DNA from 3 places in the Cellvibrio sp. pealriver genome. Region 2 is predicted to be linked to each of the others. Evidence: predicted binding sites of a transcription regulator. Region 2 holds the regulator's gene; each other region holds the start of a gene.

The links. Region 2 encodes FliA, which starts transcription of late flagellar genes. Its sites were predicted from a motif close to TAAAGTTATNNNNNNNNCGGCCGATANCC; they were not measured.
Region 1: the regulator FliA is predicted to act here: its motif matches at 2,352-2,380, upstream of VC28_RS20070 (flagellin N-terminal helical domain-containing protein).
Region 3: the regulator FliA is predicted to act here: its motif matches at 2,674-2,702, upstream of fliD (flagellar filament capping protein FliD).

What each region holds. Positions count from the first base shown of each region.
Region 1 covers NZ_KQ236688.1:1,174,479-1,178,715, reverse strand. The annotation lists gene VC28_RS04930 (flagellar protein FlaG) at 1-58, opposite strand, end outside; gene VC28_RS20070 (flagellin N-terminal helical domain-containing protein) at 126-2,240, opposite strand; gene VC28_RS04920 (flagellar protein FliT) at 2,469-2,795, opposite strand; gene flgL (flagellar hook-associated protein FlgL) at 2,904-4,237, opposite strand, start outside.
Region 2 covers NZ_KQ236688.1:1,516,267-1,520,503, reverse strand. The annotation lists gene flhF (flagellar biosynthesis protein FlhF) at 1-752, shown strand, start outside; gene VC28_RS06400 (MinD/ParA family protein) at 926-1,750, shown strand; gene VC28_RS06395 (RNA polymerase sigma factor FliA) at 1,866-2,585, shown strand; gene cheY (chemotaxis response regulator CheY) at 2,785-3,168, shown strand; gene VC28_RS06385 (protein phosphatase CheZ) at 3,203-4,006, shown strand; gene VC28_RS06380 (chemotaxis protein CheA) at 4,034-4,237, shown strand, end outside.
Region 3 covers NZ_KQ236688.1:1,182,928-1,187,164, reverse strand. The annotation lists gene VC28_RS04950 (acylneuraminate cytidylyltransferase family protein) at 1-374, opposite strand, end outside; gene fliD (flagellar filament capping protein FliD) at 578-2,638, opposite strand; gene VC28_RS04940 (CHASE domain-containing protein) at 2,806-4,237, opposite strand, start outside.

The DNA.
Region 1 (4,237 bases), 340 kb from region 2:
AAACCGGCGAAGCTTTCGCTTGTACCGGATTCGAAGCAACTTTAGTGATGTCATTCATAATCTGTTCCTCACTAAAAATGTTCTTCCGGGTTAGCTGGGATTAGCTAGCCCGGAAGTAGCCTGTATTATCTCAAGAGAGACAGTACTTGTTGTGGACGAGCGTTAGACTGAGCCAACATCGCCGAGGCTGCTTGTTGCAACACTTGTGAACGGCTCAGGTTTGCAGTTTCTGCAGCGAAGTCAGCATCAGTGATACGTGAACGTGCTGATGAAGTCTTCTCTGAGATGTTCGCCAAGTTAGAGATGGTGAAGTCCAAACGGTTGTTGATCGCACCCAACTCTGAACGCACATCACTGATGGTGGTCAATGCGTTGTCGATTACCTTAATCGCCTTTTGAGCGTTCGCAGCGGTATCGATGCTGATTGACGCGATAGCAGCGCCAAACGCTCCACCTGCACTTACGTTTGAATCAATCAAACCAGTCTTGGTAGTTGCTGCGGCATCTTTCACATCAACCTGAATTGGGTTGCCGTTATTACTGGTCAGCTTGATACCGCCTGCTGCAGTGACAGTAGCAGGAGTTGCCGAAGTCATATCAGCTGGCGCTGTATTTCCATAGCCAAATTTAACGAAGCTACCACCACCATCAACGAAAATTGCGTTGACATCAGTTGCTGCAGCAGCAGAGCCCAGTCCAAACGAAATTTGGGATACGTTGCCTTCCAGCAACAAGCGGGTTCCGCTGACGGTAGCGGTGATACCAGTTTGGTCTGTCTTGTCATTAAACATTTTGGCCAAATCTGCCATCGTTGTGGTCGCAGTACCAGCAGCAACCGTGATGTCAACACCATTGAGCGAGATATCATCAGCACCAACCAAGGTCGCCAGTGAAATTGCACTGAAGTCCAGTACCGCAGAGGTATATGCAGTAGCAGTCACACCGGTCTCGCTGGATACCGAATTGATCGCAGCAACTTTCGCAGCCAAGGCTGGGTTCGCCACAGTTTGATCAGTTGTGGTTGCAGGGATATCAACACCATTAATCTTTAAATCGCCGGAAGCCAAGTTGCCATTTCCTGCAGCATAACCCTCTACAACACCTGCAGTATCATTTTCACGGAAACCCAGTGCATCCAACTGAGCTAAGGTACCAATAGAGCCACGGGTCACAGTAACAGGATCACCATTGTCTGCCTTTAAGACGATGCGAGCATTCGCAGCAGTGGTAATACCAGTTCCCAACGCAGTAGCAGCGTCTGTTACGGTGATAGAAGACACGTTTTCTGCAGAGATAGACAATTTGCCATCATCGCCAATAGTCGCGGTAAATTTACCACCGCTTTCGGCATTCATCTTGTCAACCAATTCAGCCAAGCTGCTGGTGCCTTTGGTGCCACCACCAATATCAATTGCGGTGGTAGTGCCGTCGAGGTTAGCCAGGGTAACAACTACTTTATCAGTTGACAGTAAAACACCGTCACCTGCATCAGTCGCACTTGCTACAGCATAGGTAGAAGCAGTTACACCATTCACATTGGTATTGATATGGTCTAATAACTCCTGGTCAGTGTCGCTAGTGCCGTTGAAGGAATCAGTACCTTTAATGATTGACTGGCCATTAATCAAAATACTGCCTTCTCTGAGCACACCTACCGCAGGCGCAGCACCAGTGGTCAGATTGTTAAAATTCGAGGCACCGCCCATCAAATCCACACTGGTAGAACCCATACCCAGAGTTTTGGCATCCATCGCTGGCACTTTTAATTCGACTGTTTGATTAGCCACTGAACCGACTTGCAGCTCTACTTTACCCAACTTGCCATCTAACAGGTTTTGGCCGTTGAACGCGGTGGTTTTAGCGATACGATCCAATTCTGATACGAGTTGTTTTACCTCGGCATTCAGTGTTTGGCGGTCGCTGGCGTTATAGATACCGTTTGCGGACTGTACTGACAGTTCACGCATACGTTGCAGGATGTTGGTTGATTCTGACAGCGCACCTTCAGCGGTTTGAATCAGAGATACACCGTCGTTAGCGTTACGGATTGCTTGGTCAAGACCGCGAACTTGTGAAGTCATACGGTTGGCAATTGCCAAGCCGGCAGCGTCGTCTTTTGCTGAGTTAATACGCATACCGGAAGACAAACGCTCGGTGGAGCGGTCAAGCGCGTTGCCTGAGCTCATCAACTGACGTTGAGCATTCAGAGAGGCGACGTTTGTGTTAATTACTAAAGCCATGATGAATCTCCTGGATTTAAAGTACGCAGTGGCTGATCAAGTAGGAAGGCCATGCTGCTAGTGTCGGTTGATGAAGTCTGACGCTAACAGCTTAATCAGCACTTCTAACTAGGTTATCGACACATCCAGAAGGAGCTTTAGAAATTTTTTATGGCAGGAATAAACTTTTTGTACAAAAAATTATTTGAAATAAGCACTAAGAGTTATAAAAAGCATGCAAACCGTCAATTAACCACCATAGGCATCAATCGCCTTGGCTGCCTTTCCATTTTGACGCAATTCTGACGCCGTGCTTTCACGGTTCGTTTCAGCAAGTGCCGATAACTCTTTATTAATCAGTTGGATTTCTTCAATAAGGCCTGCAGCTTTTGCCTCAAGATCGGCTTGCGCCAATGATTGAAGGTATTCATGGTCACTCAGCGACAAAAGCCCCTGTTGACGCTGTTGCACCAAGGTTTCAAACGATTCCCAATCGCCCGCCTGGGCAAGAGACAAAAGAGCTTTTGATTGACTGAGCGCACGAACCAAAGGGTCAAGCAAAGGGTTGATATCCATAAATACAACTCTTGGTGATAGAACAACTCTTAATAATAGCCAAAGGAAGACTAACGCTATAAAGCAAGATTAGCAAAAGATAAGTGACCTGCGTAGAAATGATGAAACTTATAAATAACTAAAAAGCGATAACTGGCTTACTTTGGAAAAGCTTTGTTGTGTGGCATTGAGCACCAATGTCTGCATGGACAGTTGAATGGACGCCTCGCCATAATCCAGATCCTGTAAACCTTTCAATACCGTCTTGGTTGAGAGCGTAATATCCAGGTTCAATTCTTTACTGCTCTCCAGAGTATTCAAGCGCGATCCCATCTCACCCTGCACGGACGTAAGATTGGTGACTGCGTTTTGCAAATTGGTCAACGTCTTGGCAACGATTTTGGCCAACTCCTCTTTGCTCTCTGGTGAATCTACCACTGTTTTCATCGCCTCACTGAAACGAGTCAGTGTAGTGAGTAGCCCTTGTTTATTGGTGGACTCTACAAAAAAACTATCGCCCGTTTCGATGAGTACACCGCGCGTTGATGATGTACCCGTATCCTGCGTACTCAAACCTGTAACGTTATTGATATTCAGGTTCCCGCCCTTAATAGTAATTGGAGCATTGGTATTTGAAATTAATCCCTGATCGGTAACCGTGACTCCCAACCGCGCAAGCTTTGCAGCATTGTCGGGTGTACGGAATGCGTTGGCCAAATCAGCAGCGCTGGTGATGTTTTGATTGAAAGTAATGGATTCCGTTCTCCCATTCACTTCCAACTGAAACGTTGCAGGCGATGCACTGAAATCGGTTGCCACACCAAATGCAAATGGCAAATTAACAGATGTCGTTCCATTACTTTGCGTGTTAAACCCTAACGCAGTGTCGGTGTCTGGCGTACCATTGCGCACAGTAATATTTAAACCGGTTGGCGATTGAAAGCCGGTTGAATCAACCACTACACCTAATTTGGCTAATTTATCTGCGTTACTGGGCGTGCCGGTAGTACTGTTTAATGCAGCAGCCAAATCAGTTGCGTTAGTCACGTTTTGATCGAGTAACAGGGTTTCTGTTTTTCCACCGACGGTAATAGCAATATTCGTCGGCGTTACGGAGAAATCGAATGCACCTACTGCACCAAAATCCAGTTCGGCAGGAATAGCCGGATTACCCGCATAAGGGTTTCCCAGAATTTTAAATTTCGCACCCGCGACTTCAATATCATCGCCCGGAATGTACAGCTGTGCAGGTAGCAATACTTTTCCACTTGCCCGTTCAGTAACAGTGAAATTTACCGCTGAGCCATTTTTGGTGAAGGTAATTTGTAAGTCTTCCGGATAAAGGCGATCAAACTCTTGCTGGTCGATCACCTCACCTACCGAAATCACTGCCGGAGGAATTGCTTTGTTACCTGCACCAGCAGAAGTAGTGAATGTGTTATGCCCGCTGGGAATATCAACAA
Region 2 (4,237 bases):
GTTTGAATTTGCCTCAGGATGTCATTGCAAAGGTCATTACGGCCTGTACCAAAACCAAAACGTTGGGCGAGGCTTGGCCAGATGCATTGGCGAATCTGGCGCATCAACTGCCTGTGAACGGCAGCGATATTGTCGATCAGGGTGGGGTATTCGCATTTGTCGGCCCAACTGGTGTGGGCAAAACGACAACGATTGGTAAATTGGCGGCGCGTTACGTACTGCAACACGGTGCTGACAAAGTCGCCTTGATTACCACCGATACCTATCGTATTGCTGCCCACGACCAACTGCGTTCACTCGCACGTATTTTGCGAGTGCCAGTGCGTGTTGTCGATGAAACCAATCCGCTCGACAGTGTGCTGCGCAGTTTGCGCCATTGCTCATTGGTATTGATTGATACAGCGGGTTTCCGTCACGGTGATCCGCATCTGAAAGCCCAGCTGCAGGCGCTTGCGGAACAACAGCAGGTGAAGACTTATTTGGTGATGTCATGCAACAGTCAGGCGCAAATGCTGAAAGCGTCGGTGCATGCTTATGGCACTGCCCGTTTGCAAGGTTGCATTCTGACCAAACTGGATGAAACTGCCAGCATTGGTGAGGCATTGGGTGTGGTAATGCAAAATCGTTTACCGATTGTGTACACCACAGACGGACAAGATATTCCCAAGCATCTGGAAGTCGCGCGTGCGCATCAGCTTGTATCAAAAGCCGTCGCATTGCTCAAAACAAATCCGGCAACGGCGGTTTCTTAAACAATCAATTGTGATAAGCAGGATAAAGTACCGGTGAAACTGAAATTAGTCGGATGAGTTGCCAAACCCTATCTATACTCAGTTCACCATTAGTGTGTCCGGCCAGTATGTCTGCAAGACAAATCACAATGCCCGGCACGCAACGTAAAGAACAGGTTTGGAGTTATGTGTAGATGAGCCAAGTGCGACCAGTACAAGTGATCGCTGTGTCCGGCGGTAAAGGCGGGGTAGGTAAGAGTAATATTTCCGTCAACCTGAGCATTGCATTGGCAGAATTGCGCCGTCGCGTGGTCTTGCTGGATGCCGATTTGGGGCTTGCCAATGTCGATGTTCTGTTAGGGATTCGCGCTACCCATACCCTGGCCGATGTCCTGGCTGGTACCCATAGTCTGGCGGACGTTTTGGTCACTGGGCCAGCGGGTATGAAAATTGTTCCTGCTTCCTCCGGCGTGCAACGCATGGCTGAATTAAGTTCAGCCGAACATGCGGGTTTGATCAATGCCTTCAATGATCTTTCTGATCAAGTCGATATTCTGGTGATAGACACTGCAGCCGGTATTTCGGATACCGTTGTCAGTTTTGTGCGCGCAGCAAATGAAGTCATCATTGTGGTATGCGACGAGCCATCGTCAATTACCGACTCTTATGCGCTGATCAAATTATTAAACAAAGAATACGGAATGCAGCGTTTCCGTGTGGTCGCCAATATGACGCGCACCCCACAGGAAGGTCTGAATATGTTTAACAAACTCAATACCGTTTGCGACCGTTTTCTGGATGTCACTTTGCAGTTTGTTGGCCAAATTCCTTTTGACGAAAATGTGCGCAAAGCCGTACAAAAACAGAAAGCCTTGTTGGAGTTTGCGCCCTCATCAAAAGCGTCAATTGCAATCCGCGCATTAGCGCAAGTAGTCGATAAGTGGCCACTGCCTAATTCACCAACCGGGCGCTTGGAATTTTTTGTAGAACGCTTGTTACAAGCAGCGAACTCACGCTGATTGATAATGCAAGCTAACTCTGTGGATCTAAAAGGTTGTGCCACAAGGCTGTTGGAAAAACACCGTATTGCTGTAAAAAAGAAGGTGCTCAATGGTCGCAGTCAATGGTCTAGCCATGTACGATAAAAAAGCATTATGCGATGCACACATTAACATCGAAGACTATGCGCCTTTGGTAAAACGCATCGCTTATCACATGATGTTGCGTATGCCTGCCAGCGTGCAGGTGGACGACCTTATCCAGGCCGGAATGATTGGCCTGATTGAAGCCTCCCAAAAATACGATGCCTCCCGTGGTGCCAGTTTTGAAACCTATGCGGGTATCCGCATTCGCGGCGCGATAGTGGATGAAATGCGCCGTGGCGATTGGGTGCCACGTTCCGTGCATCGCAATGCACGTCGTATTTCCCAAGCGGTTGCTGCTGTAGAGGCGCGCACAGGCCGCGATGCAAGCGACAGCGAAGTTGCCGCTGAACTGGGTGTGAGCCTCAACGAATATTTTGAGATGCTGCAAGACTCCAATGGCAGCCGCTTGTTCAGCTACGAAGAAACCTTTGGCGAAGAAGACAGCAACATCGATGCGACTGAGCACAGCAGTGCATTTGCCAGTCCTCTCGATGGCCTTCAACGAGACGGCATGAAATCCGCCTTGGTCAAAGCGATAGCGCAATTGCCCGAGCGTGAACGGATGGTATTGGCACTGTATTACGATCAAGAGCTCAACTTGAAAGAAATAGGCTTGGTGCTGGGTGTCAGTGAGTCACGTGTCAGCCAGATCCATAGTCAGGCAGCAGCGCGCCTGCGCAATAAACTGGTTGGCTGGCAATCGGCCTGATATCTGCCTAAAAGTTGAGCATCCTGGTGTGTGAGCGCCTCCAGTCCCGGCCGAGTTGGGTAAATACTCTGTGTTTTCAGCGATTTGGGCTATTATTCAAATTAAAAGTTGAGGATTTCCGTGCCGGAGCTGGCCGAAGTTTCAACTCCTACTAGACTATGATTAAACGAAAATCCCGAAAGGGTGTGTGGAGGTTGCGTTGGATAAGAATATGAAAATCTTGATTGTTGATGACTTTTCAACAATGCGACGGATTATTAAAAACTTGCTGCGGGATTTGGGGTTTTCCAATACCCATGAAGCTGACGATGGCGTAACGGCATTACCCATGTTGAAAAGCGGTGATTTCCAATTTTTGGTCACTGACTGGAACATGCCAGGTATGACGGGTATTGACTTGCTGAAGGCCGTGCGTGCGGACGAAAAGCTGCGTACCTTGCCCGTATTAATGGTGACTGCTGAAGCCAAACGCGATCAGATTATTGAGGCGGCGCAAGCGGGCGTAAATGGTTATGTTGTAAAACCATTTACTGCACAAGCGCTCAAGGAAAAAATTGAGAAAATTTTTGATCGCGTTGGTTAATTAGTGCCGATCAAATAATAAATAAGGCGTTGCCATGGCATCAGAACTTCAAGCATCTTCCAACGAAGCATTTGTTATCGAATTGAAAGAATGCGCCAAATTGCTTACTGAAAAATTGCAGAGTAACCAATTTGAAGACGCATCGGTGTTGATCCAATCTATCACCCAATCACGCGATCGCCATATCTTTCAATCAGTAGGGCGCTTAACACGCGGGCTGCACAATGCGATTGTCAACTTTAATGTTGATGCCGATCTCTCAAAAGAACCGCCCAAGATTGAGAACTCCGATATTCATGATGCTTCAAACCGTTTGAATTATGTAATAGAGCTTACGCAAAAAGCAGCAGAGAAAACCATGGATATGGTAGATGAAGCTGCGCCTATTGCGATGAATCTTGGTCAGGAAGCGAGTAGCTTACGCACCGAATGGGCACGATTGAAACGACGCGAAATGGATGCAGCTGAGTTTCGCCAACTCTATGAGCGGATGGATGGTTTTCTGGGCCAAATGGTTACCGGAACTGAGCAGCTCAGTAAAAATTTACAAGATATTGTTCTTGAGCAAGGCTTTCAGGATTTAACCGGGCAAGTATTAAAGCGAGTGATTGGGCTGATCAACGATGTTGAAAAAGATTTGGTAAGTCTTGTGCGTATTGCTGGCCAGGTTGAAGAAATTACCGGGCTCACCAGTGATAGTGAAACTGTCGCGCATGATATGGAAATCATGCAAAAACGGAAAACCGAGGCGGAAGGCCCACAAATTAATAAAGAGCGTGCAGATGTAGTGTCCGGCCAGGATGACGTTGATGATTTGTTATCGAGCCTTGGATTCTAAAAAAGCGATATACGCGAGGAATGTTGAATGAGTTTTGGTGACGACGAGGATATTCTCCAGGATTTTCTGGTAGAGGCGGGAGAAATCCTGGAGCGCCTCAGCCAGCAATTGGTTGATCTGGAGCAACGCCCTGAAGATAAAGACTTGCTCAATGCAATCTTTCGCGGTTTTCATACCGTAAAAGGTGGCGCAGGTTTTTTGGCGCTGACTCCTATGGTGGAGTGCTGTCAC
Region 3 (4,237 bases), 330 kb from region 2:
AAATCCTTAAACTCAGCCAAGGCTTCACGAATATGCCTTGCCGTGCGTAGCGGTGATGTGGGTTTTAATAAAATAATAATATCCTTCGCCGCCGGTTTAATACGGTGAATAAATTCTGCCACGACAGCATCCAGTGGTGATTCATCTTCTGCGAGATGCGGATCGCGCTTTAATCGCTCTGTATTATAGTAGTGGGCTACAGACAGAATCTGGTCATCATCGGACGATACATAAATTGCATCGACAACTTCTGAACCATGGGCAGCCTGAATACTGTATGCAATCAGGGGTTGCTCTAATACAGGCGCAATATTTTTTTGCCACAGGCTTTTAGACCAACCGCGCGCAGGAATAAGTGCGAATACCTTTGACATAAGCTACCCAACCTTTAATTGTGAATAATTAAACGGCTCATTTATCAAATAGCTAAAGAATAGGTATATAACAAACTATGATTCAAAGATCACGATACAGCAAAGAACAATAAGCGATCAAAAAATGTGGGGAAATAAAAAAACTGCAGATGTGCATATCATGCACATCTGGATAAAAATTCGCGTAAGGTTAATTACGCGAATTAATTGTTTTTGGATGTGAAAGGTAAACGATCAAGAATACCGTCCAAGAAATCGCCCGTAGAGTTGAGCGAGCGGACAATTGACTCCATCGCCTGGAACTGCGCCATCAGACGCGCTCTATAGGCATCGCTGCGGCGAGTCAAATCAGTTTCATCTTCTTTGACTCCCTTAATCTCTTTATTAATATTGTCTTCACGCTCTTTGATGACACCAGATGATTTGAGGTAGTCATTCACAATATTGGTCAAACCACCAGCAAAGCCGCGTGAAAATGTAATAGTGCCTCCAGTTGCGCCTGGTTGCACTGTCATGCTCAAGCCCTCTGCATCAGATCCCAATGCAGGTAGTAATACATTGCCATAACCAAACGCTGCTTGTCCGGCGACAGTGCCACCAACATCCGTACCCGATACGCCAGCACCGAGAGCAATCCCCAAATCCGCCATATCGCTCGATATCGCTGTAAATTCAATTTTACTGGAGCTGCCATAAGTATTGGATGTGAATACCAACTTTCCTGCCTCAACACTCACCGCCAGCGTTGATTTCACGGTTTTCAGGTTACTATCCAGATTGATCAAGCTTTGGATTTCAGCAGCCAACTCACCTTCCGTTGTATAGGTTTTTCCGGCAGGTAATGTAATCAAAGCAGTTTCGGTGCCGTCTAACTTCAACTTGAAGTTGTAATCCTTACCGGTGGTATCTAATGGAAACGCAACGCCTATTGCTGCGCCGGTCAGCTTACCTTTTGATGGTTGCTGGGTAATCACAACATCATAAGTACCGGGTTTACTTTTTGCTGTGTACTTGGAAACTTCAAGGTTCGTAACCGACGCTGAAACCTTGGGAACAAACAAATCACGCACCTTATCGAAATGGGTATCGATTGCTGCGCGAAAACCTGTATTTTCCTCATTTTCAATAATTTTCAGCGAGCCGTCCCTCTCAGTGCGAATACCCAAACTGGAAAGTGCGGTAAAACCATCGCTTAATCCAGGGATCGAACTGGAGAGAAAATTACGGATACCTTGCATCAGGTTTTTTGCTAGAGGATCAGTTTTCAAACTGCCGTAATCTTTCAGTTCCGCATCAAAACCAACCAGTTTCTCAACTTCTGTCTTAAACGTGTTGTATGCGGTTACAAAGTCACGGATGGTTTTTTCTGCAACCGATTTATCTTCATTAATTGAAATACTGATAGTTTCGGTCAACGAGGCACCGAATAAATCAAACTCCAAACCATCGATAACATCTTTGATTTGGTTGGATTCGCGGCTTACCAATAAGCCATTCACACGCACTTTTGCATCCAACCCTTCTTGTTGTTGGGTCAAATTACGCGTGGTTTCATTGAAATTAAAACTGGCAAGGCCAAGTGCACCGGGATCTTCTGTTGCGGTGATTTCGATTTCATTCTTGGCACCCGACTTGGATGTCAGGAGCAGCTTATAAGAACCACCATCACTCACGATGCTGGCAGAAACACCCATATTTGCTTTATTGATTGCATCGCGCAGACCAATCAATGAGTTGTTCCCATCATCGATAGTGATTGTCCCGCCGGCAGTTTTGCTAGAGTCAACTTCAAAATCGTTTAATCCTGCATTCCACTCCCCCAAACGGATGACCAAGGTTCCTTTACCAATAGGGTCAGTCATGGAGCTAAACGTACCGGAACTGAGTGATTGGGACTGAGCTGTTTGCTCGACTTTGATTTGATAGCCGCCTGCAGCCGCTTTCGCATCCAATTTGGTGATGCTCAGGAGGTTGGTATCAGGCACCGATAGCGATTTGGCGTTAAATGTATCGGAGCTACCCAAAGCGGCTGCCGCTGTTTCAAGTTTGGATAAAGAGCTACGCAGCAAGCCGTAATCAGATATCTGGGTTTCCAGTAAGGTTTTTTTGGAGGTCAGCCTGTTTGACTGCACCATATGGGCGGCTTCAGTTAACTGGTCAGCCAGCTTATTCGAGTCAATACCAGAGCCAGTCCCCAGCGCACTGATGATGCTGGAACCTGTCGCGCCATTATTGTTGGTTGTGCTCGATGTACTGCTCACCATAGGTACCTCCACGCCAAAAATTACCGCTTGCTATAAGTTAGCGGCAGCACACGGGTAAACTTTAGCCGGTTTTGCCGCTTTTTAAGGAAAGATTCTCCTTATATTCAACAGGAGCACAAACTACGCCAATTCCTGTATTTTTATGCGGAAAAACCCTTTAAATCAGCTTAATCGCCAGTATAAAGAGGCAAGGTAAAGAAAAATGTGGTTCCTTTACCCAAAGTAGAGCGGTAGTCAATTTTTCCGCCCATCCGCTCAATAATGACCTTGGTAATACTCAAGCCCAATCCGGTTCCATCGCGTCGCCGGGTGTTTGACGAATCAGCCTGGGCAAATTTCTTGAAAATATGTTGGCGGAAGTCATCTGCCATACCCTGCCCTTCATCAATGACCGATATTTTAATGTTGTCTCCTTCACTCACCAGCACCACCCTCACAACCCCATCCAGAAAAGAAAACTTCACCGCATTCGATATGAGGTTGGCCATGATTTGCAAGAAGCGGTCTGAATCGAGATTGGCGACTGCAGCCATGGCAGTTTCTGAAGGTGCATCCAACTGTAAGGTCACCCCATAACGTGCGCCATACCCAAAATTTTGCTCGATAGATTGTTGCAACAATGGATACACCCTGTGCGGCTTAAGGGTTAGTTGCACCTTACCGAATTCCAATTTTTCTATATCCAGAATGTCATTTACCAACCGGGATAATCTCTCCGCATTACTACTGGCAATTCCCAGTAAGTCATTTATATTTTTGGGAAGCTCGCCCATGCTGCCACTGGTGACAATACTTAACGCGCCTTTTATTGATGTTAAGGGCGTTCGTAATTCATGACTAACGGTAGAAATAAATTCACTTTTTAAGCGCTCTACTTTACGCCGCTCAGTCGCATCATGAATGATAAAGGTAAAAAATTTACGGTCATGGATTTCCACAGGGCTAACACTCATCTCGATAGCCACTTCTTTTCCACTACTACAGCGCCCGACGCTTTCACGCAATTCAGGTGCTACTGTTTGCGTACTATTGGATACAAATGCATCGCTTAACCCCGGAATTAAATCCACGATATGCAAACCGGGAAATTGCTCCAGAGGATAGTGAAGCAGTTTTGCTGCAGCCTGATTTGCTTTTTGAATAACACCATGTTCATCCACTACCAATATCGATTCGACCGCATTCTCCAAAATAGCAGCCAGCTCTTTAGTACGTTGCTCAACCAGATTGGTAATATGCTGTGTCCGGCCACTGATCAACAGCAAAAAACCACCCAACAAACTGCAAAACAACAAACCACCAGCCAATACGAACCAGGATTGCAAACTGACATGCTCATTTAAAAATTTTTCTGTCGGGTTAATTGCCAACAGCAGCACCCTACCACCAATAGCAATTTCTTTCTGATAGATAAGTTCTTGTGCGTAAGACGGCACATGTGATTCGCCTACACGATAAAATACATGCGGCGTATCAGGCTCCGTCACATCAACAATGTCGAGATGAAAGTCATCAGATGAGAACGGGATTACTGCGGCATTAATCAGATCACCAATACGCACAATCGCTGTTGCATAGCCCAAAATATGTTCTCTGCGC